Regions from separate parts of the Arthrobacter sp. genome, predicted to be linked through region 2. Evidence: predicted binding sites of a transcription regulator. Region 2 holds the regulator's gene; the other holds the start of a gene.

Region 1 (3,413 bases), on a different contig from region 2:
CGCTAAGGACGCGGCACCCAATCGGGTACCGCGTCCTTAGCGCAGGTAGTGCTCACCGGCTTACACCGGTGGGATGGGTGCTAGAAGCCGCCCATACCACCCATGCCACCCATTTCGTCGCCACCGCCCATAGCCGGAGCAGCCTTTTCGGGCTTATCGGCTACAACAGCTTCGGTGGTCAGGAACAGGCCGGCGATGGAAGCCGCGTTCTGCAGTGCAGAGCGGGTCACCTTTACCGGGTCGTTGACGCCGGCTGCCAGCAGGTCTTCGTACTCACCGGTAGCGGCGTTCAGGCCGAAGCCCTCCGGCAGGCTGCGGACCTTGTCAGCCACAACGCCGGGCTCGAGGCCGGCGTTGAAGGCAATCTGCTTCAGCGGTGCGTCAATGGCGACCTTGACGATGTTGGCGCCGGTCGCTTCGTCGCCTTCCAGCGACAGCCCGGCGAATGCCTTCTGGCCAGCCTGGATCAGTGCCACGCCGCCGCCGGCAACGATGCCTTCTTCGACTGCAGCCTTGGCGTTGCGCACTGCATCTTCGATGCGGTGCTTGCGTTCCTTGAGCTCAACCTCGGTTGCGGCACCGGCCTTGATGACTGCAACGCCGCCGGCCAGCTTGGCCAGGCGTTCCTGCAGCTTCTCGCGGTCGTAGTCGGAATCGGAGTTCTCGATCTCGGCACGGATCTGGCTGACGCGGCCTGCGATTTCCTCGGAGTCACCTGCGCCTTCGACGATGGTGGTTTCGTCCTTGGTGACTACGACCTTGCGGGCACGGCCAAGCAGGTCCAGGGTGGCGTTCTCGAGCTTGAGGCCGATTTCCTCGGCGATGACCTGGCCACCGGTGAGGATGGCGATGTCAGCCAGCTGCGCCTTGCGGCGGTCGCCGAAGCCCGGAGCCTTCACGGCTACAGACTTGAACAGGCCGCGCATCTTATTCACGATCAGGGTAGCCAGCGCCTCGGCTTCAACGTCTTCGGCGATGATCAGCAGCGGCTTGCCGGACTGCATGACCTTCTCCAGGATCCCAACCAGGTCCTTCACGCTGGAGATCTTGGAGTTGACGATCAGGATGTAGGGGTCCTCGAGGACTGCTTCCTGGCGCTCTGCGTCGGTGACGAAGTAGCCGGAGATGTAGCCCTTGTCGAAGCGCATACCCTCGGTGAGCTCAAGCTCCAAGCCGAAGGTGTTCGACTCTTCGACCGTGATGACGCCTTCCTTGCCAACCTTGTCCAGGGCTTCGGCGATCAGGTCGCCGATCTGCTGGTCACCGGCAGAGATGGAAGCCGTGGCAGCGATCTGCTCCTTGGTTTCGATTTCCTTGGCGGAAGCAAGCAGTTCAGCAGTGACGGCCGCGACGGCCTTCTCAATGCCGCGCTTGAGGCCCAGGGGGTCGGCGCCGGCAGCAACGTTGCGCAGGCCTTCCTTCACGAGTGCCTGGGCGAGGACGGTTGCCGTGGTGGTGCCGTCGCCAGCGACGTCGTCCGTCTTCTTGGCAACTTCCTTGACCAGCTCAGCGCCGATCTTCTCGTACGGATCGTCCAGCTCGATCTCCTTGGCGATGGAAACGCCGTCATTGGTGATCGTGGGGGCGCCCCACTTCTTTTCGAGTACGACGTTGCGGCCACGCGGGCCGAGGGTGACCTTGACGGCGTCGGCGAGGGTGTTGAGGCCCCGCTCAAGGCCGCGGCGTGCCTCTTCGTCAAATGCAATGATCTTGGCCATAACGGCTATCGTCCTTCCGGAACAGTCATGCTTGGATGTTGCATTCCTGGCTGAGGCGCCCGCGACGGACGGGGCGAAGCACACGATCTCTTTACGCGCATTCCGGTCCCTCACCCCAGTGGCTTGCTGGTTCACTCAACACCGGCGACTTAGCAGTCAACCCGCAAGAGTGCTAAGTCAATAATTAGCACTCCCGCCCTTTGAGTGCAAGCAGTCACTTAGCCTGGCGGCCGAGGTTTCGGGGTTAAAACCGCTCCGCGGCAGAGCTCCGGAGGACATTCTCCCGGAAGGGTCCCCCGATTGACTGTGAGGCGGCGTACATTGGTTCTTCAGCAATTGCAGGAGACCGCCGGGACCAGGCTCCCGGCAGGTGTCCCCCCCAGACCTGTGAGGACCATGTCCATGAACCAGCCGCCGAATGACCGCCCTTCTGAGGAACGGGATGATGAGCACACCGGTGCACCCCCGGCAGCCTCACCGCATGGTGCCAGCGCCGTACCACCCCCACCTCCCTATGGCCGTCCTCCCGGAGACTACGGCGACCAGGGCAGCGATCAGCAGCAGCAGGGGTACGGGCAGCCCTGGAACCAGCAGTCCCACCCAGGCCCTGGGCCGCAGGGGCAGCCGAACTTTCCGCAGGGACCGCCGCAGCCGGGCCAGCAGCAGGGGTACTACCGGCCGCAGCAGCCGGGTGTATACCCTCCCGGCTACTACTACGCGGTGGATCCGCCCAAGTCCCGGCTGGCAGCCGGACTGCTCGGGATTTTCCTGGGCGGTTTCGGTGTCCACCGGTTCTACCTCGGGTATACCTCCATCGGCGTGGTGCAGATCCTCGTGACGGTGTTTACCTGGGGTTTTGGTGCAATCTGGGGCTTCGTGGAAGGCATCATGATTCTGGCGGGGGCGCAGTCGTTCCGCACCGATGCGCGGGGCATGCCCCTGCGCGAGTAACGCTCCGTGCCTCCGATGGAAAGCAGAACCGGCGGCCGGAACACCGGCCGCCGGTTCTGTGGTGGGCATTGCTCACCGGTTAGGCGTACTACACAGTCCGAACGTCTTCGGCCTGTGGTCCCTTCTGTCCTTCACCGATCTCAAACTCCACCCGCTGTCCTTCTTCCAGCGTCCGGTACCCGGCTGACTGGATTGCTGACCAGTGGACGAAGACGTCGGTCTGGGCCTCGTCAACGGTGATGAACCCGTAGCCCTTTTCACCGTTGAACCATTTGACGATCCCCTGCGCCATGCTCTTTCTCCCCTTTTAGGTTCCGCTCCGGCGGAATGACCCGCCTGAACAGCCGCCGGGCCGATCCGGGCCGAAATGTGGCCAGGGCGTTGGTTCCGGGCGGCTGGCCCTTACTTTAGCCACAGGCACGAATATCGTGCATGGACCGCGGGGATAGTTATGGAGACTTAACTTTGGGTGCGGGCGTTAAGCAGAGTACCTGCTTACTGGAAGCCGGGTCCTGCCACGACGGTGACGTTGGAGAACTCAGGTGAGTCGCTCAGCGTCGGGATTCCAAGGAGCGCGGACAGCTCTTCCGCGTTGGCCCGCTGTGCTTCTCCGTTGTAGAAGATAACTGAAGTCTGCAGCGGAGTTCCCGCCCAGTTCCCTACCTGCGCAGTCGCCCAGCCATCGGCTCCGATCCGGGCCGAGATACTCGCACCAAGGCCGGAAACGCCGCTGGCGTTCAAGAC
Region 2 (3,413 bases):
TCTCCCGAGGGCCGTCAAAGGTGTCCATGGTGATGACGGTTCCCAGCGCCGCTGCCGTCATCGGGATCGTCAGGGTGGCATGCAGGTCGTCACCTTCACGGACGAACACCGGGTCCGCGTTGACGCGGATTTCCACGTACAGGTCACCCTGTGGGCCTCCGGCCGTGCCGGCCTCGCCCTGGCCGCTGAGCTGGATGCGCGTGCCGGTGCCCACACCCGCGGGAACCTTGATGGTCAGTGTGCGGCGGCTGCGGACCCGGCCTTCGCCGGCACATTCGTGGCAGGGATCGGGGATCACGGTGCCGAAGCCCTGGCAGGAACCGCAGGGAGCGGTGGTCATGACTTGGCCGAGGATGGAGCGAACGGACCGCTGGACCTGGCCGCTGCCGTGGCAGATATCGCAGGTACGCGGCGAAGTGCCGGGCTGGCAGCAGGATCCCTCACAGGTCGGGCAGAGAACCGCAGTCTCGACGTCGATCTTTTTGTTGGAGCCGAAGACGGCGTCCTTCAGATCAATCCGGACGTTGATGAGGGCGTCCTGGCCGCGCCGGGTGCGGGAGGCAGGGCCCCTGCCTCCGCCGCCTCCACCGGCTCCACCGCCGAAGAAGGTGTCGAAAATATCCTGGAATCCGAAGCCCTGGCCGCTGAAGCCGCCGCCGAACCCGTTGTCGGTACCGTTCTCGTTACCGGTCGTGTCGTAGACGCGCCGCTTTTGCGGGTCCGACAGGACCTCGTAGGCGTGGGTGACAGCCTTGAATTCATCGGCAGCGCCGGGGGCGGTGTTGACGTCCGGGTGCAGCTTGCGCGCAAGCTTGCGGTAGGCCTTCTTGATTTCCTCGCCGGTGGCATCCCGGCTCACGCCGAGAACCTGGTAGTGATCACTCACTCGTGCACATCGCTTCCTGTGTTGCGTACCCCGCCTTGGGGGTTTCTTGTCTTACCGGCAGCGCCGCTGGCAGCTGCCAATTCGTATCCGGTCTGTGGCCTGTCAGTCGTTCAGGACACGGGAAAGGTAGCGGGCGACGGCGCGAACCGCAGCCATGGTGTTGGGATAGTCCATACGCGTGGGACCAAGGACTCCTACCATAGCGGACGCGTCCCGGCCATACCCAGTGGCAACCACGGATGCCTCCGAGAGGGAGCCATAGGAGTTCTCCGAACCGATGCGGACGGAGACACCCTTGGCATCCTGTTCCATCTCGGAGAGGAGCCGCAGCATCACGACCTGTTCTTCGAGTGCTTCCAGGATGGGCCCGATGGTCAGGGGGAAGTCGCCTGTGGATCGGGCCAGGTTGGCCGTGCCTGCCATGATCATCCGGTCCTCCCGGTTGATACCGGCCAGCTGCTCCAGGCAGCGCGCCAGCGTACCCGCAATCCCGCGCAGCTGCGCCGGAACCGTTGCCAGGCAGTCGGTGAGGTGGCTCGTGATGCGGGTGAGGGTGCTCCCTGCCAGCGACTGAAGGAAGTGCTGGCGCAGTTCGTGCAGCGCCGGTTCGGTGACCGGGGCCGGAATGGTTGTCACCCGCTGCTCGACGCGTCCCGTGTCGGAGATCAGGACCACCAACACCTGTGACGGCGCGAGCAGGACAAATTCAATGTGCCGCACCTTTGCGTTGCCGAGGTGCGGGTACTGCACCACAGCTACCTGGTTGGTGAGCTGGGACAGCAGGCGGACCGTGCGGTCCAGGACGTCATCGATGTCCTCCGCTTCTTCCAGCAGGGTTTGGATCGCACGGCGCTCAGCTGCCGAGAGCGGCTTTACGTCCGAGAGCTGGTCGACGAAGAGCCGGTAACCCTTGTCGGTGGGAATCCGCCCGGCGGAAGTGTGCGGGGCAACGATCAGCCCTTCTTCTTCAAGAACTGCCATGTCGTTGCGGATGGTCGCCGAGGAGACTCCAAGATGGTGCCGCTCCACGAGGGCCTTCGAGCCAACGGGCTCACGGGAGTGGACGTAGTCTTCAACGATGGCCCGGAGCACCTCGAGCCGGCGTGGTTCACTCAATGGTTTCCCTCCCTCGCTGCGTCGCACATTTATACGGACTGGTCATGGAATGACTGTTAGCACTCGATGTACCTAAGTGCTAAGTCTAATACGATCCGGTGGCGTTGTTAGCATTGAACTTCCCGTGCAGGCAGCCACGCCGGCGCATTGCACCGCATTCAGGAATGAGGAATATTCCGTGTCGAATTACCACTGGGGGCCACAGGATCTTGCGGCCCCGTCCCGCAAGGCGCTGCGGCAGGTCGGAGCGGAAAAGGGCCTGGTCCTCGAAGTCGTGCAAACCGGCTGGGTTGGCGCTGTCCTCCGCACGGAAAAATCCGGCGGACTGCACCTGATGGTCCTGGAGGACGCGCATGGCCGCACCCGGTCCTTCGAACTGGGATTCGGATTCCTGCTTGAGGGCGAGCCCGTGGAAGTTGTGCCGGCGGTCAAGGCATCAGCCCCCGCTGTCCGGCGCACCGCCTCCGGGTCCGTCGCCGTCGCTAACCAGCGCGCCCGCACGGCCAGGGCCAGCCGGATCTGGGTGGAAGGCAAGCACGACGCCGAGCTCGTGGAAAAGGTCTGGGGCGATGACCTGCGCGTTGAGGGAATCGTCGTTGAGCCCCTGCATGGCGTCGACGACCTCGCCGCTGCGATCCGGGACTTCATCCCAGGCCCGGGACGCCGGCTGGGCATCCTGGTGGACCACTTGGTCGCGGGCTCCAAGGAGTCGAAGATCGCGGCCGAAGCGATGGCCGTGCCGGGCGCCGCCGGCAACGTGCTGATCGTCGGACACCCCTACGTTGACGTCTGGCAGGCCATCAAGCCCCAGGTGATCGGCGCGCAGTCCTGGCCGGTTGTTCCGCGGAACGAAGACTGGAAGACCGGCATCCTTAAAGGACTCGGTTGGCCGCACCGCAACCACACCGACATCGCCCTGGGCTGGAAGAAACTGCTGGGTTCGGTACGCACCTACGCGGATCTGGAGCCCACCCTGCTGGGCCGGGTCGAAGAGGTCATTGACTTCCTTACGAGCCCCTGAGCCCGCTGTCCCGCGAACCCTGCGGTACGCGGGGGCCTACCGGCACGCGGAACCGCCGGTACCTGCTCCTGCCGCCGAAGCCAGTACCCTTGATTGAACAACAGGTACCCGTGGGTGCAGACCCAGCGTCATCTGAGAGTTTAAGGAATGCAACTGTGTCCAACACACGCCAGAACCATCCGACCCAGCCGGAGAACCAGGGTTCACCAGCGCGCCCGGACTACCAGGGCGCCCCTGCCAATGCGCTGCCCCTGACGGCATCCGAGGACCGGCAGTGGGCCACGATGGCCCACTTCGGCGGCATCCTGGGGTTTGTCCCGTCCCTGATCATTTATCTGGTGTTCAAGGACCGCGGCCCGTTTACCGCCCAGGAATCCAAGGAAGCGCTGA

The links. Region 2 encodes HrcA, which represses chaperone genes, less so after heat shock. Its sites were predicted from a motif close to TTNGCACTCGNNNNNNNCGAGTGCNAA; they were not measured.
Region 1: the regulator HrcA is predicted to act here: its motif matches at 1,868-1,894, upstream of groL (chaperonin GroEL).

Annotation. Positions count from the first base shown of each region.
Region 1 is NZ_DALZXY010000003.1:69,602-73,014, forward strand. It holds gene groL (chaperonin GroEL) at 81-1,718, opposite strand; gene RTN46_RS01245 (TM2 domain-containing protein) at 2,121-2,669, shown strand; gene RTN46_RS01250 (cold-shock protein) at 2,758-2,961, opposite strand; gene RTN46_RS01255 (LytR C-terminal domain-containing protein) at 3,165-3,413, opposite strand, start outside.
Region 2 is NZ_DALZXY010000062.1:10,501-13,913, forward strand. It holds gene dnaJ (molecular chaperone DnaJ) at 1-886, opposite strand, end outside; gene hrcA (heat-inducible transcriptional repressor HrcA) at 989-2,002, opposite strand; gene RTN46_RS11685 (DUF3097 domain-containing protein) at 2,181-3,023, shown strand; gene RTN46_RS11690 (DUF4870 domain-containing protein) at 3,179-3,413, shown strand, end outside.